Regions from separate parts of the Streptomyces sp. V1I1 genome, predicted to be linked through region 3. Evidence: riboswitches for the same ligand, from Rfam matches in the RefSeq annotation. Region 3 holds a riboswitch; each other region holds the start of a gene.
What was found. Region 3 has a riboswitch for cyclic di-AMP ahead of QFZ67_RS05400 (M23 family metallopeptidase). Riboswitches for the same ligand answer to the same signal wherever they lie in the genome.

Region 1: another riboswitch for cyclic di-AMP. It lies ahead of QFZ67_RS23095 (transglycosylase family protein); the one in region 3 lies ahead of QFZ67_RS05400 (M23 family metallopeptidase).
Region 2: another riboswitch for cyclic di-AMP. It lies ahead of QFZ67_RS20565 (M23 family metallopeptidase); the one in region 3 lies ahead of QFZ67_RS05400 (M23 family metallopeptidase).

Annotation. Positions count from the first base shown of each region.
Region 1 covers NZ_JAUSZH010000001.1:4,891,537-4,899,021, reverse strand. Annotated here, with positions in the region: gene QFZ67_RS23115 (Ppx/GppA phosphatase family protein) at 112-1,026, opposite strand; partial or broken gene QFZ67_RS23110 (DUF501 domain-containing protein) at 1,023-1,560, opposite strand; gene QFZ67_RS23105 (septum formation initiator family protein) at 1,623-2,096, opposite strand; gene eno (phosphopyruvate hydratase) at 2,194-3,480, opposite strand; gene QFZ67_RS23095 (transglycosylase family protein) at 3,791-4,462, opposite strand; cyclic di-AMP (ydaO/yuaA leader) riboswitch at 4,466-4,638, opposite strand; gene QFZ67_RS23090 (transglycosylase family protein) at 4,925-5,821, opposite strand; gene QFZ67_RS23085 (cytochrome P450) at 5,934-7,169, opposite strand; gene QFZ67_RS23080 (nucleoside triphosphate pyrophosphohydrolase) at 7,166-7,485, opposite strand, start outside.
Region 2 covers NZ_JAUSZH010000001.1:4,351,255-4,358,739, forward strand. Annotated here, with positions in the region: gene QFZ67_RS20535 (YciI family protein) at 1-109, shown strand, start outside; gene QFZ67_RS20540 (RNA polymerase sigma factor) at 103-1,338, shown strand; gene QFZ67_RS20545 (hypothetical protein) at 1,677-1,925, shown strand; gene QFZ67_RS20550 (hypothetical protein) at 1,922-2,137, shown strand; tRNA gene QFZ67_RS20555 (tRNA-Met) at 2,291-2,364, shown strand; gene QFZ67_RS20560 (PP2C family protein-serine/threonine phosphatase) at 2,552-3,715, shown strand; cyclic di-AMP (ydaO/yuaA leader) riboswitch at 4,015-4,170, shown strand; gene QFZ67_RS20565 (M23 family metallopeptidase) at 4,182-5,246, shown strand; gene QFZ67_RS20570 (aldo/keto reductase) at 5,465-6,412, shown strand; gene QFZ67_RS20575 (PrsW family intramembrane metalloprotease) at 6,409-7,485, opposite strand, start outside.
Region 3 covers NZ_JAUSZH010000001.1:1,078,104-1,085,588, reverse strand. Annotated here, with positions in the region: gene QFZ67_RS05405 (alpha-galactosidase) at 1-1,368, shown strand, start outside; cyclic di-AMP (ydaO/yuaA leader) riboswitch at 2,065-2,218, shown strand; gene QFZ67_RS05400 (M23 family metallopeptidase) at 2,223-3,185, shown strand; gene QFZ67_RS05395 (SGNH/GDSL hydrolase family protein) at 3,346-4,137, shown strand; gene QFZ67_RS05390 (STM4011 family radical SAM protein) at 4,190-5,113, opposite strand; gene QFZ67_RS05385 (STM4012 family radical SAM protein) at 5,123-6,472, opposite strand; gene QFZ67_RS05380 (STM4013/SEN3800 family hydrolase) at 6,469-7,275, opposite strand; gene QFZ67_RS05375 (STM4014 family protein) at 7,331-7,485, opposite strand, start outside.

The DNA of each region.
Region 1 (7,485 bases), 3.8 Mb from region 3:
GCCGGAGGGGCCTTTCGGCCCCCCACAGCACCCCTCAGGGGCCTTTTCCTTGTGAAGAACTTCACGAAGTTCGTTCCGAGGCTGATTCAGAGGGTGTTTCAGAGGCCGCTTCTAAGCGATCGACCAGGCGATCCCGTCCAGGATGTCGTGCTCGCTCACGACCACCTCCGGCACCCCGATCCGCTCCATGATCGCGAGCAGTACGAGCGCCCCGGCCCCGATGACGTCAACCCGCCCCGGGTGCATCGCCGGGTGTGCGGCTCGCTGCTCGTGGTCGGCCTTCAGCAGCGCGTCGCTGATCGCCTTGACCCGGGTGTACGGGATCCGCGAGTGGTGGATCCTCGTCGGGTCGTACTCGTCGAGACCGAGCGCGATCGCCGCCACCGTCGTCACCGACCCGGCGAGGCCGACCAGGGTCTGCGCCTCGCGGATCGGGACGGTCTCCTCGGCGAGGTCGAGCGCGGCCTCGATGTCGGCGCGAATCGCGGCGACCTCAGCGGGCGTCGGCGGGTCGTGCCGGATGTGCCGCTCGGTCAGCCGTACGCAGCCGATGTCCACGGACCGCGCGGCCTCGACCTCCTCATGGCCGACGACGAACTCGGTCGAGCCGCCGCCGATGTCCACCACCAGGCGCTCCTCATGGCCCGGCAGCTCCCTCGTGGCGCCGGTGAAGGAGAACTCCGCCTCCTCGTCCCCGGTGATCACCTCGGGTTCGACGCCCAGGATGTCGAGCACTCCGCGGACGAAGTCGTCCCGGTTGGACGCGTCGCGCGAGGCGGAGGTGGCCACGAAGCGGATCTTCTCCGCGCCGTGCTTCTTGATCACTGCGGCGTACTCGCGGCAGGCCGCGAAGGTCCGCTCCAGCGCCTCGGGTGCGAGGCGCCCGGTCCGGTCCACGCCCTGGCCGAGCCGGACAATCGTCATCCGCCGGTCGAGATCGGCCAACTCACCGGTGGCCGGGTCCGCGTCGGCGACAAGCAGCCGGATGGAGTTCGTACCGCAGTCGATGGCGGCGACCCGGGTCACTTCTCGTCCCCTTCTTCGAACGGCGTGACGCACGGGCCCTTGCGCCACCACTCGGGCAGCATCGCGATCGCCTCGTCGCCCAGCGGATTGACGCCGGGTCCCGCCGCGAGCGAGTGGCCGACCAGGACGTGCAGGCACTTCACCCGGTCCGGCATGCCGCCCGCGCTCGGGAAGCCCTCCAGCACCTCGATGGCGTCACGGCGTGCGATGTAGTCCTCGTGGGCGGCGCGGTACTTGGCGGCCAGCTCAGGGTCGGTCGCGAGGCGCTCGTTCATCTCCCTCATCACGCCGTTGGCCTCCAGCGTGCCGATCGCCGAGGCGGCCCGCGGGCAGGTCAGGTAGTACAGCGTCGGGAAGGGGGTGCCGTCGGGAAGCCGCGGCGCGGTCTCGACGACGTCGGGCTGACCGCACGGGCAGCGGTGCGCGATGGCGCGCAGTCCGCGCGGCGGACGGCCGAGCTGCTTCTTGAACGCGGCGGTCGATGTCCGCGTCGGTGGGCTCGGTCGGGGCGGTGGTGGGAGGGGGCGTTTCCATGCCTGCCTTGGTTCTACTTGGTTCCAGCGGTGCTTCTGTGTGGCTGCTGCTTGCCGCGGCTGCTACTTGGTGCGGTCGGCGTTGTCGACGCCGTCCCAGACGTTCGAGTACCAGGGGCGGTCGGTCGCCCCCTCTTCGGTGCGGCGCTTCTCGGCGGCCTCGGGGTTGATCATGATGTAGCCGGTCTCTCCCGGCAGCACGAGATGCAGGTGCTCGCGGGCGAGGCGCCGGATGTACATGTCGTCCTGGAGCCGCGCCTTCTCGTCCCTCAGCCGCTCTACCTGCTCCTCGGCGTCCGCCATCCGCCGCTCCTGGTCGGCGATGTCGGCGCGCTGGGAGACGTACTGCCGCATCGGATAGGCGAGCGCGACGGCCAGCGAGCAGACCACCAGGGCCAGAAAGGCCGCGCGGCCGGTGAGCCGGGAGCGGCGGGCCTGCCTGCGGTTCTGCGACCGGTAGACGCGAGCCGCGGTCTGCTCGCCGAGCAGCCGAATCCTGGTCGCGGTGGAGAACCGATCGCGGTCCTGCCCGGCCATGTCCCGCCTCCCCATTACGTACCTACGTCCCCGGACACGGTACGGGACCGCGGCCGGGGACGTACGTAAGGGAGAGCGTCAGCCCTTGCTGTGCTTATTAGTTCGCATAGCGAAACCGCGGAAACGCCGAGCGGCCCGCGTACACCGCGGCGTCGTCGAGGATCTCCTCGATGCGCAGCAGCTGGTTGTACTTGGCGACGCGCTCGGAGCGGGCCGGGGCGCCGGTCTTGATCTGGCCGCAGTTGGTGGCGACGGCCAGGTCGGCGATGGTGACGTCCTCGGTCTCGCCGGAGCGGTGAGACATCATGCACTTGAAGCCGCTGCGCTGGGCGAGCTCGACGGCGTCCAGGGTCTCGGTCAGCGAACCGATCTGGTTGACCTTGACGAGCAGGGCGTTCGCGGCGCCGTCGTCGATGCCGCGGGCGAGGCGCTCCGGATTGGTGACGAAGAGGTCGTCGCCGACGATCTGGACCTTGGTGCCCAGCTTGTCGGTGAGGACCTTCCAGCCGGCCCAGTCGTCCTCGAACAGCGGGTCCTCGATGGAGACGAGCGGGTACGCCGCGACGAGCTCCTCGTAGTACTCCGTCATCTCGGCGGCCGAGCGGGACTTGCCCTCGAACTCGTACGAGCCGTCCTTGTAGAACTCGGACGCGGCGACGTCGAGCGCGAGCGCGATGTCCTTGCCGGGGGCGTAGCCGGCTTCCTTGATGGCCTCGAGGATCAGGTCCAGCGCGGCGCGGTTGGAGTCGAGGTTCGGCGCGAAGCCGCCCTCGTCGCCCAGGCCGGTGGACAGACCCTTCTGCTTCAGGACCTTCTTGAGGGTGTGGTAGACCTCGGCGCCCCAGCGCAGGGCCTCGGAGAAGGACTCCGCGCCGATCGGGGCGATCATGAACTCCTGAATGTCCACGTTGGAGTCGGCGTGCGAGCCGCCGTTCAGGATGTTCATCATCGGAACGGGCAGCAGGTGCGCGTTCGGGCCGCCCAGGTAGCGGAAGAGCGGCAGGTCGGAGGCCTCGGAGGCGGCGTGCGCCACGGCGAGGGAGACGCCGAGGATCGCGTTGGCGCCGAGCGAGGACTTGTCCGGGGTGGCGTCCAGGTCGAACATCGCCTGGTCGATCAGGCGCTGCTCGGTGGCGTCGTACCCGACGAGTTCCGGGCCGATCTGCTCGATGACGGCGAGGACGGCCCTCTCGACGCCCTTGCCCTGGTAGCGGTTCTGGTCACCGTCGCGGAGCTCAAGAGCCTCGAACGCACCGGTGGAGGCGCCGGACGGAACAGCAGCACGACCCGTGCTGCCGTCGTCGAGGCCAACCTCGACCTCGACCGTGGGGTTGCCTCGGGAGTCCAGGATTTCCCGGGCTACGACGACGTCGATGGACGGCACGAGCATCTCCTTCTGGGATGTGACGCTAAATGTGACGCAAGCAGTGGGACTCAAGCAGTGCGGGGCAGTGCAGGGGTCTCCTTGGCCTTGCGACAAGAGCCTAACCGGCTCCGGGGCATCGGTCGGCCGGTGCCCGCCCGCTGGGACGGAAAAGGGCATGAACAGGCAGTGACAAGGCAGAACCCCGGCCCGGCGCGTACGGGGGATGGCGCGCCGGACCGGGGTGGTCTGGGGCCCGGGGGGTCAGCTCGGGCGGAGCCGGGTCGGCCGACTCGGGGGAACCGGGTCAGCCGACTCGGGCGGAGCGGGGTCAGCTCAGGTGGAGCTGCTGGCCCGGGTAGATGACGTCCGCGTCGTCGATGATGTCCTTGTTCAGGTCGAACAGCTTCTGCCAGCCGCCCTTGACCTTCTCGGTCTCGGCGATCTTGCCGAGGGTGTCGCCGGCCTTGACCTTGTACTCGCCGTCGCCCTTCTTGAAGCCCTTGGCCTTCGCGTCGGGCTTCGCCGGGGCGGCGGGGCGCTCGGAGCGGGTGGTGGGAACCTCGGCACGCTTCGGCTGCGCCGGCTGCGTGGTGCCGGCGTCGGCGGCGCCGTCGTTCGCGGCGTTGGACAGGTTGACGCCGCAGTTCGGCCACGCGCCCTTGCCCTGGCCGGCCAGGACCTTCTCGGCGACCGCTATCTGCTGGGACTTGGAGGCCTGGTCGGCGCTCGCGGCGTACTGCGTGCCGCCGTACGCGGCCCAGGTGGAGGGCGAGAACTGCAGGCCGCCGTAGTAGCCGTTGCCGGTGTTGATGGACCAGTTGCCGCCGGACTCGCACTGGGCGACCTGGTCCCACTCGGAGGTGGTCGCGGCGGACGCCGAGGTGGCGCCGAGGAGCGGGGCGGCGACGGCCGCACCGGTGACGCCGGCGATGGCGGCGAAACGCGTAGTCCGATTGAAAACGTTCGGGCGACGGTGCTTGCCCTTGCTGGAGAACAGCATGGAACATCTCCTCACCGACGCCTACGAGGTGAGCTGTCGGGTTCGGGCCAAGTGAGTTGCCCGGCCGCGCGTCCTGCGCGCGGCTTCACCCCAAGCCGGTTGGAGCCGTCGTTCTCAACGGCCGGGGCCGGCGCTTACCTTGGGTCCCCCGCTCCTGCCTTCGGCGCTCTGCGCGACGACTCTCCCCCCGACCGTCGGCAGGATTCGGCGTGACGGTCAGCGGTGCCCGCGGTGGCGAGCGGTCAGACCGTAAACACACCTCTCCCCGATGTTCAAAGGTGAACATCGGGGAGAAATCGCCCATCTCGCCGCCCCAGTCACTCCCGTTTCCGCAGGTGAAGGGCGGAATGAGTGGTTCCGCCGGGCAAGTCACGGCAGTTGGGACAAAGAGACCCTTGTCTCACTTGCACAGACTCGGACATAAGCCCGCGAAACTGACCTCGAACTGGCGGCGAATTACCCCTACTTCACGCCCAGATCGAGGCTCTGGCCAGGAAGAATGAGGTCGGGGTCGGCGCCGACGGTCTGCTGGTTCGCCTCATAGAGCGCGGTCCAGCCGCCGGAGAGCTTCTGCTCGTCGGCGATGACCCACAGACTGTCGCCCGGCCGGACGGTGTACTCACCGGGCGCGGCGTCCGCATTGCCCGTCTCGCCCGCCTCATCCGGGTTGCCCGCATTGTCGCGTGCCGAACCGTCACCTCGCGAGGCATGGCGGCCCGCTTCGCGCTCATTGTCCGTATTGCCCGGCTCGGTCTGCTCCGGGGCGGCCTCGCCGCGGTGCTTGCCGCTGCCGCTGTCGGCGCCGAGCGACGCGTCCGAGCCCGCCGACTCGTCGGGCTCGGCCGACCCGGCAGGGCCCGCGGTCGGCTCGGCAGACGCCGCCGTGGTGGGCTCGGCGGAGGGGTTCGTGGGTATGAGCGACTCGACCGGGGCGCTCTGCCCGGGCGACGGCACGATGCCCGGGTCGACGCCGGTCGCGGCGCCGTCGTTCTTCAGGCCGGCGAGTTCCGCGCAGCCGGGCCACGCCGCGGGGCCCTGCGCGTCGAGGACCTTCTCGGCGACCGCTATCTGCTGCGAGCGGCTGGCGAGGTCGGCGCGGGCCGCGTAGTCCGTACCGCCGAAGTCCTGCCAGGTCTCCTGCGAGAACTGAAGCCCGCCGTAGTGCCCGTTGCCGAGGTCGGCGCTCCACATGCCGCCGCTCTCGCACTCCGCGACGCGGTCCCACACGGAGGCGTCGGCGGCGGAGGCCGAACCGGCGCCGAGAAGGGGGATGGCGATGGCCGATCCCGTCACCCCTGCCGCGACAACAAGGGCAGGAGCCTGACGAGGTCGGCGGTGTCGCCCGTTCCCGGAACGCATGCGGTTGCCTTTCACGTGACTGGTGAGACGACGGTGAACGTAGCCGCATTCGAACGCGAGTCACAAGTCGATGCAGCGGAGATCACGTGAAAGTCACAGTCTTGACAATGCGTCAGATCTGTCGAGCGGTGAACTCAACCGGCAGGGTGCGCAATCCGCGCATAATGAGACCCCCACGCCACCGCAAATCGGCCGGATCGCCCGCAAGCCGCAAGTCCGGCATTCTCCTGAGCAGCGTGGCGAGCGCGGTCTGCCCCTCAAGACGCGCGAGGGGCGCGCCGAGGCAGTAGTGGATGCCGTGCCCGTACCCGAGATGCTGATTGTCGCGCCGGGACAGATCGAGGCTGTCCGGGTCGGCGAACCGCTCCGGGTCCCGGTCGGCGGCCGCGAGTACGACGAGTACGGGATCGCCCGCCGCGATCCGCTGCCCGCCCACGACGAGCGCGTCGGTGGCGAACCGCCAGGTGGCGAGTTCCACGGGCCCGTCGTAGCGCAGGAGTTCTTCGACACCGGCGGCCAGCAGCTCGGTCTCACCGGCGGCGAGGGACGTCTGGAGCCGCTCCCGCTGTTCCGGATGGCGAAGCAGGGCATATACCCCATTGCCGATCAAGTTCACGGTAGTTTCAAAACCCGCGAAGAGAAGGATGAAGGCCATGGCAGCGGCCTCGTTCTCGGTGAGGTGCTCGCCGTGGTCGCTGGCCCGGATCAGCCCCGAGATCAGGTCGTCCCCGGGCTCCTCCCGCTTTCGGTGGATCAGCTCCGCGAGATAGCCCCGCATCTTCTTCACAGAACGGGCGACGCCGCCGCGCGGCCCGCCGCCGTGGCGGATCATCATCCCGGCCCAGTCGCGGAAGTCGTCCTGGTCCTCGCGCGGGACGCCGAGCAAGTCGCAGATGGCATAGATGGGGAGCGGGAACGCGAACTCATGAATCAGGTCCGCCTCCCCCTTCTCCACGAACCCATCAATGAGCCGGTCCGTCAACTCCTGTACGCGCGGGGCGAATTCGGCGACCCGGCGCGGGGTGAACGCCTTCGACACCAGCCGCCGCAGCCGGGTGTGGTCCGGCGGGTCGATGTTCAGCAGATGGGTCATCAGCTCGGCCTTGCGCTCGCCGGGGATCCCCGTCTTCCCCTTGGCGTGGGCGGGCTCGTCGTGATGCGCGGGATTCTTGCTGAGCCGCTGGTCGGCGAGGGCCTGCTTGGCATCGGTGTACCGCGTCACCAGCCATGCCTCGACCCCGCTGGGGAGGGTGGTCCGGTGGACCGGCGAGTTTTCCCGGAGCCACGCATAGGCGGGGTAGGGGTCGGTGGCGAACTCCCAGGTGAACAGCTCGGGCTGAGCGCTCACTCCTGCCCCTCGGCGGCGCGGATCGCGTCCCGGTAGGCGCGGGCCGCTGCGCGCAGGGCGGCCTCGGGGTCGGTGCCGGACTCCTCCGCCCGGACGGCCAGGGCGAGCAGTTCGTAGCCGGTGCCCGGGCCGGCGGGGAGCGGGACGTCGAGGCCGGCGGTACGGACCCGGCCCGCGAGTTTCGCGGCGAGGGCGAGGCCGGGCTGGCCCAGCGGCACGCCGTCCGTCACGGAGTCGCGCTGCTTCTCGATCGCCTTCGTGCGGAGCCAGTGCTCCTTCACGTCCTCCGGCGTCTCGGCGTGCTCGTCGCCGAAGA
Region 2 (7,485 bases), 3.3 Mb from region 3:
GCGGGTCACCGAGATCGCCGCGCGCGTCGCGCAGTGCCCCATTCCGGAAGGGGCCACCGACTACCCCGTGGTCATCCGGCCCATCCAAGACGGCGGAGGCGATTGTTGAGACGTACGACCGAGGTTGAGGACCTGCTGCGCCTGCACGCGCCGCAGGTCCTCGGTGCGCTGGTACGGCGGTACGGACACTTCGGCCCGGCCGAGGACTCCGTACAGGAAGCGCTGCTCGCCGCCGCGCAGCAGTGGCCTGAGCAGGGACTGCCCGACAATCCCCGCGGCTGGCTGATCAAGGTCGCGTCCCGTCGTCTCACGGAGCAGCTGCGCAGCGACGAGGCCCGGCGCAGACGCGAGGAGACGGTCGCGGCGCTGACCCCCCGGGACGCGTTCACGGCGCCTGCGCCCGGTGAGAGCCGCGCCCCCTCCGAGGACGACACCCTCACTCTGCTCTTTCTGTGCTGCCACCCCGAACTCACCCCGGCCGCGCAGGTCGCGCTCACGCTGCGGGCCGTCGGCGGTCTGACCACGGCCGAGATCGCCCGCGCACATATGGTGCCCGAGGCGACGATGGCGCAGCGGATCAGCCGTGCCAAGCAGAAGATCAAGGGCGTGCCCTTTCGGCAGCCGGGGCCCGAGGATCGCGATCGGCGGCTCGCCGTGGTGCTCCAGGTGCTCTACCTGATCTTCAACGAGGGCTATACGGCCACTTCCGGCAGCGACCTGAACCGTGCCGACCTGGCCGGCGAAGCGATCCGGCTGACCCGGGCCGTACGCCGGCTGCTGCCCAAGGAGGGTGCGGTGGCCGGGCTGCTGGCGCTGATGCTGCTCACCGACGCCCGCAGCGCGGCGCGCACCGGCCCGCACGGCGAGCTGATCCCGCTCGACGAGCAGGACCGCACCCGCTGGGACCAGGAGTCGATCGCGGAGGGCACATCCCTGGTGGAGGAGGCTCTGTCAGAGGGGCCGGCCGGGGTCTACCAGCTGCAGGCGGCGATCGCGGCGCTGCACGACGAGGCGGCGCGCGCCGACGACACGGACTGGCCGCAGATCCTGGCCCTGTACGACCTTCTCGTACGCCTCGCTCCCGAGCCGATGGCCGAACTCGGCCGGGCCGTGGCCCTCGCCATGGTGCACGGGCCCGAGGCCGGGCTCGCCGAAGTCGCCAAGCTGGAGGACCGGTTGGCGGGCCACCACCGGCTCGACGCCGTACGCGCGCACCTGCTGGAGAAGGCGGGAGACGCCGAAGGCGCACGCGCCGCTTATCAGTTGGCGGCCCGGCGCACCCTCAGCGTCCCGGAGACGCGCTACCTCCAGATGCGGGCGGCCCGGCTGCTGCCCTGACGCGGCCGGCGCAGCTCGCGGCGGGACCGGCCAACCCCCAGGTCAGCGGCGGGATTTTGGCACGGCGGGCGCTGTTGCGAAGTGGTGACAGTACGGGGATTGTCCGGCCGATCTTCAGTGGTGAAGGTGAGCACATCGCCGCAAGCCGGGACCGAAAAGAACCGAACGGGCCCGAAGAGGCCCGCGAGGGACCCAGGGGGACCCAGAGGGACCGAAGAGAACCGGACGGACGGCGATCTCTCATCTCGCTTCACCGTCTGTCGCGGCGCTCTGCCGCGCTGCTCTTTTGTACGGCCAACTGTCGCCCATCCAGCGGCAGTTCGGCCCTAGTCGATTCCTTGGGGGGAGTCCACCAGGTCCGCTCGCCTTGCCGCCGCAGCCGCGATCACCGCCACCGCCACCGCCACCGCCACCCTGTCCCGCTCACCGCCGCCGCCTACGCCACCCCGGTGGGCTCCGGCAAGCCGCTCACCATAGAGCTGGGCGCCCCGGCGCCGGGCGGGCCGCTGACCCGCGGCGGCGCGAGCGAGACCTTCTCCTTCACGGTGAAGAACTCCGCGGACAAGCCGGTGGACTTCCAGCCGTGACTGGTCGGCGAGACGGACGGCGCGAGCCGTCCGGGACCCCGCCCGCCTCCGCCACTACCTCGGCGGCGGCCGCCGCGAACGACGCCGTCACCACCACCGGGGCCATCGCCAGTACCGGAGCGTCCAGCTCCACCTGGTACGCGGCGATCACCGCCGCGGTCCTGATCGCGACCGGCGGCGCGCTCACCGCACTCCGCCTGCGCCGCCGCTGAAACAGCGCGCCCAGGCCGCTGCCCAGCTGGGCGACACATCCCTCTGGAGGGGCTCCCGAGCCGCTCCGGAGCGGCTCGGGAGCGGCTTCAGAGCAGGCGTCTCATAAAATGGAGTTGATCTTGCTCCGGATGGCGTAAGGTTGTGTTCACCGACGCGGGGTGGAGCAGCTCGGTAGCTCGCTGGGCTCATAACCCAGAGGTCGCAGGTTCAAATCCTGTCCCCGCTACTGAAGGCAGTGGCCCGGCACTCGATGAGAGTGCCGGGCCACTGCCGTATCCCCTCACTTGTCGTCTCCTCGCTCACGCCCGCGTCGCCCGGTTGGCCGATGGTGAGTCGCCGCCCGGCGCGGCTACGGCCAGCCTGGGAAGGGCGCGGTACCGTCCGCAGCCAGGCGGACGGGCAGGAGATCACAGGTGGGGCACCGACAGCAGGCCGGCGGCTACAGCGCTCCTCGTATCGTCCGTGTGCTGCCCACGCTGATGATCGTCGGCGGTCTTGTCTTCGACTACTTCACCCCGCCCAGATTCACGGCCGTGCCGTTCTTCGCGGCCGCCCCGCTGATCGCCGCGCCCTTCTCCTCCTGGATCGCCACCCTGCTGACCGGCATCGCGGCGACCCTGTCCGTGCTCGGTCTGCGCTACTACAACGAGACCGTGTCCGAGGTCACGTCGTTCACCGAGCTGTTCACCGTGCTCACCGTCGCCGGGCTCGCCCTGCTCATCAACCGCCTCGTAAGACTCAGCCGTGAGCGCCTCGCCTCCGCCCGGGTGATCGCCGAGGCCGCCCAGCGCGCCGTGCTGCCCGCCCCCGCAGCCCGGATCGCCGGGCTGCACATCGCCGCGCGGTACGAGGCGGCGCAGGCCGACGCCTTCATCGGCGGCGACCTCTTCGCCGTACAGGACACGCCCTTCGGGGTGCGGCTGGTGGTCGGAGACGTACGGGGCAAGGGGCTGGAGGCGGTCGAAACGGTGGCCGTGATCCTCGGGGCGTTCCGGGAGGCTGCCGAGCAGGAGGGTTCGCTCGAAGGGGTCGCCGCGCGTCTTGAGCGGGCGCTGGCGCGTGAGGGCACGCGGCGGGACGAACTGGACGCGGTCGAGGGGTTCACCACCGCCGTGCTCGCCGAGATCCCGCACGGCGAGGGCGTCTTGCGGGTAGTGAACCGGGGCCATCCGGAACCGCTGGTGCTGTACGCCGACGGGGACGTGGACATCCTGGAGCCGACCCAGGCCGCGCTGCCGCTCGGAATGGGCGAACTGGGGGCGTGGCCGGACCGGTCGGATGCGCATCCGCTGCCCCCCGGGGCCACGTTGCTCCTCTACACGGACGGTCTCTCCGAGGCGCGCGACGCGAGCGGCGTCTTCTACGACCCCGGCGAGCGGCTTGCGGGCCGGCTCTTTCCAGGGCCCGAGGAGCTGCTGGACGTGCTCGTCGACGACGTACGACGGCATACGCGCGGTGGGGCCACGGACGACATGGCGCTGCTGGCGGTCAGCCGCCCCACCGAGGGGCAGCCGGACCGCCGCAGGATCGTGCCGGTGGTCAGAGCCCTTGCAGGTTCGGAGCGCCGGAGCAAGTGAAGGCCCATCGCGCGGCGATGGGCCCGACGCAGGACGCGGCCACGTGCCCGACGCGTCCGACGCAGGACCCGGCACCGTGCGTAGTCGAAGCACACCCCTCCGCATAACATTTGAAGCACTGTCAGATGAAGGTCCTGGTCCGAGAGTAGATCAAGTCGCCCGACTCCGGCCGTTTGTGTCCTGGTAAGTCCCTGTCAAAGTCGTTAATGATCAGTCGGAACAGCTTGGAATACGACCCCGGAGTCTATTAACGTTCGATAACGCAGCGCGGTCGTCCCAGTCGTCGCTAGAGACGGCACCGTGCGCACGCGCCGAATCCCGCAAGGGAACCGGGGAACCACCAATTGGGGTGAATCGGGCACCTTTTGCCGCTCTTTCCGCGGTCGAGGCGCTCGTAGGAGACCTTCCTGCTCCGAACCCGTCAGCTAACCCGGTAGGCGAGAAGGAAGGAAAGGAGCACGCCTCCGTGGCGTCCAACAAGCCTGCCCCCGAAGCACCCTTCGGAACCCTGGAAACTGAATTCTTCGGCGACGAACCGGCGGAGCGGGCATGGGAGGAATGGAACCCCACCGAGGACTCCGTCCGTCCGGTGCGCGGCCGGCACCGCGTCATGAAGCAGCGCGGCGGGCTCGCCCGCAGCTCCACGGTGCTCGGCGTCGGCGTGATCGCCGCGGTAGGCGCGGGCGGCATGGCCACCGCGCAGGCGAAGCCGCCGGTCTCCATATCGCTCCCCGACTCGATCGCGGACAACCTGCCCGACGCCAAGTCCCTGCCGGGCGTGGGCTCCCTGATGTCCGACGACGCGTCGGACGCCGACGCGGGGAACGTGAACGCGGCCCCGCTCACGGCGATGAGCCTCGCCACGGACTCCGGCACCGAGGCCGGAGTCGACAGGGCGGCCGGCGCCGGTGAGGCGCTGCGCGCCCGCATTCTCCAGCAGGCCGAGCAGCAGCAGGCGGAGGCGGACGCCGAGGCGAAGGCGGCCGCGGAGAAGCTCGCGGCCGAGAAGGCCGCGGCGGAGGCCGCGAAGCAGCAGACCGCGGCGGAGGCCAAGGCCGAGGCCGAGAAGCTCGCGGCCGAGAAGGCCGCGGCGGCCAAGGCGGAGGCCGAGCGGCTGGCCCAGCTCGCGAAAAGCTACGCCCTGCCCACCTCCTCGTACACGATCACCTCCACGTTCGGCGAGTCCGGCTCCATGTGGTCCTCGGGCTACCACACCGGCCTGGACTTCGCGGCTCCGACGGGCACGCCGATCAAGGCGGTGCACAGCGGCACCGTCAAGTCGGCGGGCTGGTCCGGCTCTTACGGCTACCGCACGGTGCTGGAGCTCGAAGACGGCACGGAGGTCTGGTACGCCCACCAGTCCTCGATCTCGGTCAGCGCCGGCCAGAAGGTGACGACGGGCGAGACGATCGGCCGCGTCGGCGCGACGGGCAATGTGACGGGCCCGCACCTGCACCTGGAGGTCCACACGCCGGGCGGGTCGGGGCTCGACCCGATGGCATGGCTGCGTGGCAAGGGTCTCAGCATCTGATCGTGCGCCACAGTCCCCGGCAGCTCTGGCGCACACCCCCCGACGCCAGAGCTGCCGGTACAGCGCGTAGACCGTAGACCGGAAGAGCGCGTAGACCGGAAGAGCGCGTGGACCGGAAGAGCGCGTGGACCGGAAGAGCGCGTGGACCGGAAGAGCGCGTGGACCGGAAGAGCGCGTGGACCGGAATAGCGCGCGCCACCACGGTCGTTGATCAACCCATGACTTCTCTTCGGACCCTCGGTTCGTCCGACATCGCCGTCTCCCCGCTCGCCCTCGGCGGCAATGTCTTCGGCTGGACCGCCGACCAGGCGCAGTCCTTCGCCGTGCTCGACGCGTACGCCGCCGTCGGCGGCAACTTCGTCGACACTGCCGACGCGTACTCCTCCTGGGCGCCGGGCCACGAGGGCGGCGAGTCCGAGACCGTCATCGGCAACTGGCTCGCCGCGCGCGGCAACCGTTCCGACGTCGTCGTCGCGACCAAGGTCGGCGCGCACCCTCAGTACCGGGGGCTCTCCGCCACTACCATCAGGGCCGCGGCCGAGGAATCCCTGAAGCGGCTGCGTACCGACTACATCGACCTGTACTACACGCACTTCGACGACCCGAGGGTCCCCGTCGAGGAGATCATCACCGCCCTCGACCAGCTGGTGCAGGACGGCAAGGTCCGTGCCATCGCCGCCTCCAACCTCAGCGCCGAGCGGCTCCAGGCGTCCCTGGACTTCTCGGAGCGCGAGGGGCTCGCCCGTTATGTCGCGCTGCAACCGCACTACAACCTCGTCTCCCGCGACACGTACGAAGGCGGGCTGCGGGACACCGCCGCCCGTGCCGGGCTCGCCGCCGTCCCCTACTCCGCGCTCGCCTCCGGCTTCCTCACCGGCAAGTACCGGCCGGGTGTGCCGGTGGACAGCGCACGGGCCGCGGGCGCCGGCAAGCATCTGGAGACCGGGCGGGGTTTGGCGGTCCTCGCCGCGCTCGACAAGGTCGCCCGGGCCCGTGGCGCGCAGGTCGCGACCGTCGCGCTCGCCTGGCTGGCCGCGCAGCCGACAGTCGTCGCGCCGATCGCCTCGGCCCGCACGGTCGAGCAGCTGCCCGCGCTGACCGCGGTCGCCGAGCTGGAGCTGACGGCCGACGAGCTGGCCGAGCTGACCGCGGCGTCGGCGAGCTAGCCGCGGTACGGGTTGTAGCCGCCGTAGTCGCGGTACGGCGGCGGCGTCCACACCCGGCCCGTCGCCCGTGCCGCGTACGTCAGCGCGGGACCGGCGACGTCCTTGCGCTGCCACAGGTGGTGCAGCAGCTCCTGCTCGCGCTCCGCGAAGTCCGGGCCCGCCGCGCCGCGGTGGGCCCGGTGGCGCAGAAAGGCCAGGGACGTCGCGAACCGCTGGTACTCCGACACCGCGTGTGCGGCGGCCGGTCCGTGCGCACGCCGGGCGACGTCGCGGGCCATCGTGCGCGCCCGCATCGAGGAGAGCGCGCGCGGCTCGGCGGCGGTCAGCCAGCCGGCCGCGGCGTACGCGGGCAGCTCGGTGGATATCGTGCGCAGTTCGCGCTGCCGGGTCCAGACCGTCAGCCAGGTCAGCAGCCCGAAGACAGGGACCATGAACGCTCCGTACACGGCGTAGAAGCCCCACGGGCCGAAGAGCGACGACGAGCCGTTCCACAGGGCGTGCATGCCCATGGCGAGGGCGAGGCCGAGCAGCGGCAGCGCGATCCGGCGGATGCGCTGGCGCTGGGCGGCGAGCGCGGCGATCCCGAAGCCGATGCCGGTCAGCACGGTGAAGAGCGGGTGCGCGAACGGCGACATGACGACGCGTACGAAGAAGGTCGCCGCGGTCACCGAGGCGAACCCCGATGTGCCTATCTCCTGGTCCTCGCCGAAGGCGCTGCCCAGGTAGAGGATGTTCTCGGTGAAGGCGAAGCCGGTCGCGGTGAAACCGGCCACGACCACGCCGTCGACGATCCCGGTGAAGTCCCGTCTGCGGAAGATGAAGATCAGCAGGATCGCCGTGGCCTTCGCGCTCTCCTCGACGATCGGGGCGATCACCGTCGCGCCGAGCGTGTCCGCGCTCGCCGGATCGGCGGTGGCGGTGGCTATCCAGCGGGTCGCGAAGGTGTTCGCGATGATCGCGACGAGGGCGGCGGCGAAGGCGCCCCAGGCGAAGGCGAACAGAAGGTTCTTCCAGGGACCCGGCTCGACCCGGTCCAGCCAGCGGAAGGCCGCGGCGAGGAGCGGGACGGGAAG
Region 3 (7,485 bases):
CTCGTGCAGATCACCGGCGGCGCGGGCTACGACGAATCGGGACTGCTGCGGCTCGCGCCCGGGCAGTCGTACACCTCGCCCGTCTTCGCCGGGCTGTGGACCGACGGCGGATTCGGCGGGGCCAGCCGGGCCTGGCACGCCTGGCAGCTGGCGCATGTCATCCCCGACGCGGCGACCGAGCGGCCCGTCCTTTACAACTCCTGGGAAGCGACCGGTTTCGACATCTCCGAGGAGCAGCAGCGGGCGCTCGCGCAGCGGGCCGCGGCCATGGGCGTCGAGCTGTTCGTGGTGGACGACGCGTGGTTCGGGCAGCGCACCAGCGACCGCGCCGGGCTCGGCGACTGGACGCCCAACGCCGAGCGCTTCCCGAAGGGGCTGGGGCCGCTCGCCGACGAAGTGCACGCGCTGGGAATGCAGTTCGGCATCTGGGTCGAGCCGGAGATGGTCAACGCAGACAGCGACCTCTACCGCGCGCACCCCGACTGGGTGCAGCACCACCCGGGCCGCGCCAGGACCGAATTCCGCAACCAGCTCGTGCTGAACCTCGCGCGCGAGGACGTACAGGCCTATCTCTGGGAGCAGTTGGACACGCTGCTCAGCAGCGCGCCCATCGACTATGTGAAGTGGGACTTCAACCGCTGCTTCACGGACGCCGGCTGGCCCGGCGAGGAGTACCCGCAGAAGCTGTGGGTCGAGCATGTGCACGCGCTGTACGCACTCCTTGACCGGCTGCGGGCCGCGCATCCGTCCGTCGCCTTCGAGTCGTGCTCGGGCGGCGGCGGCCGGATCGACCTCGGCATCCTCTCCCGCACCGACCAGGTGTGGACCTCCGACAACACCGATCCGCTGGACCGCCTCGCCATCCAGCAGGGCTTCACCCAGCTGCACCCGGCTCGGGTCATGGCGGCCTGGGTCACCGACAGCCCCAACGTCCAGCTCAACGGCCGGTTCAGCACGCTCCGCTTCCGCTTCGTCAGCGCGATGGCCGGTGTTCTCGGGGTCGGCGGCGACCTCACCGAGTGGACCGATGAGGAACTCGCCGAGGCACGCGGCTGGGTGGACCTGTACAAGAAGATCAGGCCGCTGGTGCAGCACGGCGAGCTGCATCGGCTGCGGGCGCCCGAGGGCGGGCTGAGCGCCGTGCAGTACGTACGCGGCGACGAGAGCGTTGTCCTCGCCTGGCTCCAGGCACAGCACTACGGCGAGCAGCCGCCCAGGCTCAGGCTGCGCGGCCTCGACCCGGCAGCCGCCTACGAGTGCCTGGACACCGGCGCCGTACACCGGGGGGCCGTACTCCTGCACCACGGATTGCACCCCGGGCTCAAGGGCGACATGGACGCCACCGTGATCCGGCTGCGCCGCCGCTGATTCGACTCGCCGGGGCGCGGCTTACCTCCGTAGCCCGCTGCAACGAATTTCGGCGACTGCTCCGGCTCAAGCCTGCCGCGGATTTCGAGGAACCGATTTTCGCCTTCGGCGACACCGAATTCAGGATCTTCGTCCTGCACTCATCCCGCGCGCCGCGGGCACCTCCGGTTCGGCGCGATCGCGGCGTCCTTCGCTACGACGCCCCCGTGGCCTCCGCGGACCGGCTCCACCCTTCGGAGACCCCGTCGATCGTCGACGACGGCATTTTGTCCAGTTTTGCGGTAGAGGAGGGGGGCTAGTCGCCGAGCGGGGGTGGCGGTTCGCGGAAGAATTCCTGCGATGCTGGCAGGAATAGGGGGCAAGTGAGAGTGATCGGTCGATCGTCATTAAATGACGCTTCTGTCCGAATTGGCCCGTTCGGCATAACGTGCCCCGTATACAGGGGAGATGGGGTCCGGCCCGTGAGCAGGATCATATCCGTGACGGTGTGTGGTGGTCCGTCGGAGCCGAACTCCGTTGCCGGAAGGGTAGTTGAGATCCGGTCGAGATCCACATTTTACGGAGCGTAACCGGAATTCTGCGGCGATATCGCACGGATCATTGGCCCGGGAAAGTGATGGCTTGTACCCGCCCGTCCGTCTCGCTTACGTTCCCGTCAATCCGGACGGACCGCCTAATCCTGCCGCCGACCGGAATTCGAAAAATCCACCCACGCGTGGCAGGAGCGGGGGACCCAGGTAGTTCGCCATTCCGGAGTTCCGGACGGCTCGGGGTTAAGTCGCGCATTTGCGCGGCCGGGCATCTCCAGCCCGAACCCGACAGCTCACCTCGTAGGCGCCGGAGAGGAATGCGCCATGCCCGCAAAGGGTAAGCACCGCCGTCCCAAGACCAGCCCGATCACGCGCGGCTTCGTCGCCGCCGGCACGGGTGGCGCCGCCATCGCGCTTCCGCTGATGGGTGCCACCGGCGCCCACGCGGCGGGCAAGGCCGCTCCCGCCGTGGCGCCCGCTACGGCAGTGACCGCCGCCGCGGCCCCGGCGGCAGCCAAGCCGGCCGCCGTCCCCACCACGTACTCCGTCGTCTCCGGTGACTACCTGGCCAAGATCGCCAAGGAGCACGATGTGCGCGGCGGCTGGAAGAAGCTGTACGAGGACAACCGTGAGCAGGTCGGCGACAACCCGTCGCTGATCCACCCGGGCCTCAAGCTGACCCTCGGCGCGAAGTCGAAGGCGAAGGCTCCGGAGAAGGCGCAGCCGCGCCAGGAGAGCCAGGACCGGTCCGAGTCCAAGGCCGAGTCGAAGGCCGAGTCGAAGGCCAAGTCGAAGTCCAAGGGCTCCTCCGACTCCGGCTCGGACTCCTCCGCGCAGTCCTCCTCCGGCGACTCCGCGAGCGCCTCGCAGATCAGCAGCTCCGGCTTCACCGCCCCCGTCGACGGCGCGAACGTCACCACCCCCTACCGCATGACCGGCGCCATGTGGTCCAGCGGCTACCACACCGGTGTCGACTTCGCGGCCTCTTCCGGCACCACCGTCAAGGCCGTCGGCGCGGGCACCGTCGTCTCCGCCGGCTGGGGCGGCGCGTACGGCAACGAGGTCGTCATCCAGCACAGCGACGGCACCTACTCGCAGTACGCCCACCTCTCCTCGCTCGCCGTATCCGCCGGCCAGAGCGTGAGCGGCGGCCAGCAGATCGGCCTCTCCGGTTCCACCGGCAACTCCAGCGGCCCGCACCTGCACTTCGAGATCCGCACCGGCCCGAGCTACGGCTCGGACGTCGACCCGCTGGCGTACCTGCGCCAGTACGGCGTCTCCATCTGAGGCACAGACAGCACACCGTTCTCGACTCCCCCCGTCCGGCGGCGCGGGGGAGTCGGCGTATTCCGGGTTGGACGAAACTTGACCGGTGGCAAAGATCACCCCTCGTCAACCCTTCCTTACGGTCGCGTAGGTCACATCCGTAAGGGAAAGATGTGGCCTCGTGGCAGACGATTCGAGAACAGGGAAAAAGGGTGCATTCGGGTCGTACGCGGCTATCGGTGACAGCTTCACCGAAGGCGTCGGAGACCCGGGTCCGACCGGGATGTACGTCGGCTGGGCGGACCGGTTCGCGGTCCTGCTCGACGACCGGACGCCGGAGCACACCTTCAGGTACGCGAACCTCGCCGTACGCGGGCGTCTCCTCGACCAGATCGTCGAGGAGCAGGTGCCGAGGGCGAAGGAACTCGCCCCGGATCTGGTGACGTTCTGCGCCGGCGGCAACGACATCATCCGGCCTGGCACCGACCCCGACGACGTGGCCGAGCGCTTCGAGCGCGCCGTCGCCGACCTCACGAGCGCGATCGGCACGGTCATGGTGACCACCGGATTCGACACGCGCGGGGTGCCGGTGCTGCGCCATCTGCGCGGCAAGATCGCCACGTACACCGCGCATGTACGGGCCATTGCCGACCGCTACGACTGCCCCGTGCTCGACCTCTGGTCGCTCAAGTCGGTCCAGGACAGGCGGGCCTGGGACACCGACCGGCTGCATCTGTCGCCCGAGGGACACACCCGGGTCGCGCTGCGCGCCGCCCAGGTACTCGGACTCGATGTGCCCGCCGACCCCGACCAGCCGTGGCCGCCCCAGCCGCCGCGCGGCCCGCTCGAAGTGCGCCGTGACGACATCCACTGGGCGCGCGAGCACCTGGTGCCGTGGATCGGCCGACGGCTGCGCGGCGAGAGCTCCGGCGACCACGTCGAGGCCAAGCGCCCGAACCTGCTGCCCCTGTGACGGCAGCGGGGCGGGGTGCGCGGCGCCCGCGACCCCGACCGCGGCACGGCCGCTATGCACCGGCTGCGCGCCGAGGTGCTGTGAGGCTGACGGGGATCGGCTTTCCCGCTCCGCACGACGGCTGAGTAGCGGCGGGCACGGCCGGGATCCGCTCCAGGACACCGCCCGCGAACACGTCGTACAGCGGCAGCGCCTCCAGATGGACATAGCCGATATGGCAGTCGCAGACGGCCGACGGACAGCCGCGCGGGCGCAGCGCCCGCCGGTAGGAGCCGTCGTAGAGATTGCCCAGCTCGTCCCGCACGAAGTGGCAGCGCCGCACCGTGCCGTCACCGTCTACCGAGATCACCGATTCGCCCGTCCGGCACGGGAGCCCTGCCGAGCGGTGCGGATCGCGGCTGTACGGGAAGAACGGGTCGATGTCCGTCCACTCGGCGGCCTCGGCGTCGGTGTAGCTGCGTCCCTCGGCCGCGTTCACCCAGAGGTAGACGGGCGAGGGCAGATCGGCGCGCAGGCGGCGGGCCTGGGCCAAATGCCCGGGGAAGCCGACGACCCCGACGCTGAACCGGACCCCGCGCCCGGACAGGTCACGGCACTTGCCGAGGAAGCGGTCGTACGGAGTCTGGCCCGGGTGGTACGTGCACCAGAGCGCGAGGGCGTCGAGATCGGCGTCCGCGACCCAGCCGGTGCGGCAGCTGAGGTTCGTCTGGATGGCGACCCGGCGGATGTGCGGCAGCCGGGAAAGCTCGGTGAGGGTGCGGCGGTACCAGGAGCGGACCAGACCCTCGCCCCACGGCGTGAACAGAATCGACAGCTGGTCGTCCGTCTGCTCGGACGCCCAGGCGGCGAAGCGTTCGAGCGCGGAGCGGTCGGCACGCAGTTGCTCGGAGCTGTCGTGCCGCTTGGCGAAGGGGCAGTACGGGCAGTCGTAGTCGCAGGAGGCCAGCGGGCCCCGGTAGAGGATCGTCAGGTCCACGGCTCAGCCTCACTTGAGTTCGTACGCGGCCATGTCGGCGCGCACGGCGGGGGAGAAGAGCTCCGGGCCCACGGCGTCGGAGTAGGCCAGACCCTCGGCGGTCAGCCTCAGCCGGTCGGGCCCAGCGTTCTCGTCGAGCCAGCCGAGGGCGGCGAAGCGGTCGAGCTCGAACCGGAAGTCCTCGACCGGGTGGCGGCCGAACCGCTCACGGTATCCGGCCACTTCCATGCCTTCGGCCTGGAGGAGCGACTGGAGGAGATGGCGGCGGCGCGCCTCGCCCTCGTCGACCTCGCGCCCCACTTCGGCACGGCTGAAGTCCTCGGTCGCCGTGTAGGTGTCGATGATGCCGCGTATCTCGCGCATGTCGACGGCGTAGTCGAAGGAGTAGTGCAGGGTCGAGGTGTAGGAGCGGGCGCCGCAGCCGAGACCGATCATGCCGTCGGTCTGGCAGGCGTAGTCGTCCGCGCCCTGCGGTGGAGCGTCCGTGCGGCGGAACATCCGCATCGACACCTGCTCGTAGCCGTGCGAGAGCAGATGGTCGCGGCCCTTGCGGTACAGGAGCAGCCGCTGGGCGTCCCACGCCTGATCGCCGGCCTCGCCGGCACGGCCCAGACCGGTCAGCGGCCGCACATACAGGGGGTAGAGATACAGCTCCTCGGGCTGCCAGGCGAGCGCCGCGTCCAGTGACCGTCGCCAGGTGTGCTCGGTCTGGCCGTCTATGCCGTATATGAGATCGATGTTGAGGACGGGGATGCGGGCGTCGCGGATCCGGGCCAGGGCCGACTCGACATCGGCGCGGCGCTGCGGGCGTACGGCCGCCCTGGCCTCCTCGTCGACGAAGCTCTGCACGCCGATGCTGAGCCGGGTGGCGCCCCGGTCGGCGAGGACGGTGAGCCGGTCGGCGGTCGCGGTGGCGGGGGACGTCTCGACGGAGAGCGGGACAGCGCGCAGATCGGCGCCCATGCGCTTCTCGGCGATGTCGCAGAGCCGGTCCAGTTCCCCGGCTGTGAGGAAGGTGGGGGTGCCGCCCCCGAACGCCGCCGCGGCGAAACGTACCGGCTCGGCGTCCCCGAGGGCGTCGCGCACCGCGGTCGCCTGGCGGTCGAGCGCGTCGAGATAGCGCGTGGTGAGCTCGTCGGGAGCGCCGATCCGCGTGAAGAGATTGCAGAAACCGCAGCGGACCTCGCAGAACGGTATGTGGAGATAGAGGGCGAGCGCGTCCTTGCGTTCCCCCGCCCAGCGCTCGCGCAGCGCGGGCCGTCCGCCCTCCGGGAAGGGCCGGTAGGCCGTCTTGTGCGGATAGGCGTAGACATAACTCTGGTACGGGCGGGGTGCGCCGCTCCGGGGAATGCTGCTCATGCTGCGGCCTCGAGGAAGAAGTGGGCGTAGGGAACCGTCCAGACCACGTCGTGGCCGAGCCGGTGGCCGGTGAAGCCGTCGTCCCCGTACGCCGTGCCATGGTCGGAACAGACAATCGCGAAGCAGCGGCGGCGGCTGCTCGCGGCGGCGAAGAGACGCCCGATGTGCCGGTCGACGTACTCAAGGGCGGCAGCGTGCGTCTCGCGCGAATCACCCGCGTCCCGAGTGGCGCCGGGGAGGTGGAACCAATTCGGCTGGTGCAGCGACGGCACGTTGACGAACAGGAACAGCCGCTGGTCGTACGGGAGTCCGGCGACGACCTTCTCGGCCAGGTCCACCTGGGCCTCGAAGGAGGTGGGTGACGCCACCCCGAACTCCGGGTCCCAATGGCTCTCCTGGAACATTCCCGGCAGTACGGAGCCGAGCGGTCCCAGCTTGTTGAAGAAGCCGACGCCACCGATGCAAACCGTGCGGTAACCGGTGTCCGCGAGACCCGAGACAAGGTCCGGGTTGTCGAAGACGAAGGTGCGGGCTGCGGTGGTCTCACTGCCCGGGAAGCGCGCGGCGAACAGACGTGGATGCGGCCCCGGGGCCGCCGGAGTGGGCAGGAAGCCGGCGAAGATCGCCTGGTGGGAGGCGTAGGTGAAACTGCCCGGGGCGTGCCGTTTCTCCCAGACGCCGCCGGGCAGATGGCGGGCGAGATTCGGGATCCGGCCCGCGGCGGCCAGCTCGGCGGCGACGTCGAAGCGCAGTGTGTCGAGGGTGACGAGCAGCAGGTCGTCGCGGCCGACGACCTCGGTCATGTCCGGGGCGTCGGTCATGTCCCCGGTGGCCGGGCCGTCCTGGCGCGCGGGGGTGTCAGGCGCTTGCACGATGGCGGTTCCTTGCTCTGCTCAGTACGGCGGCAACCTGCGCCGCATAGGTGTCCTGGCCCTCGGCGCCGCTGCCCGGCAGGCCGGTGAGGCGCGGCAGCAGATCCCCGAAGGCGTTGACCTCGCCGACGGCGAAGCGGC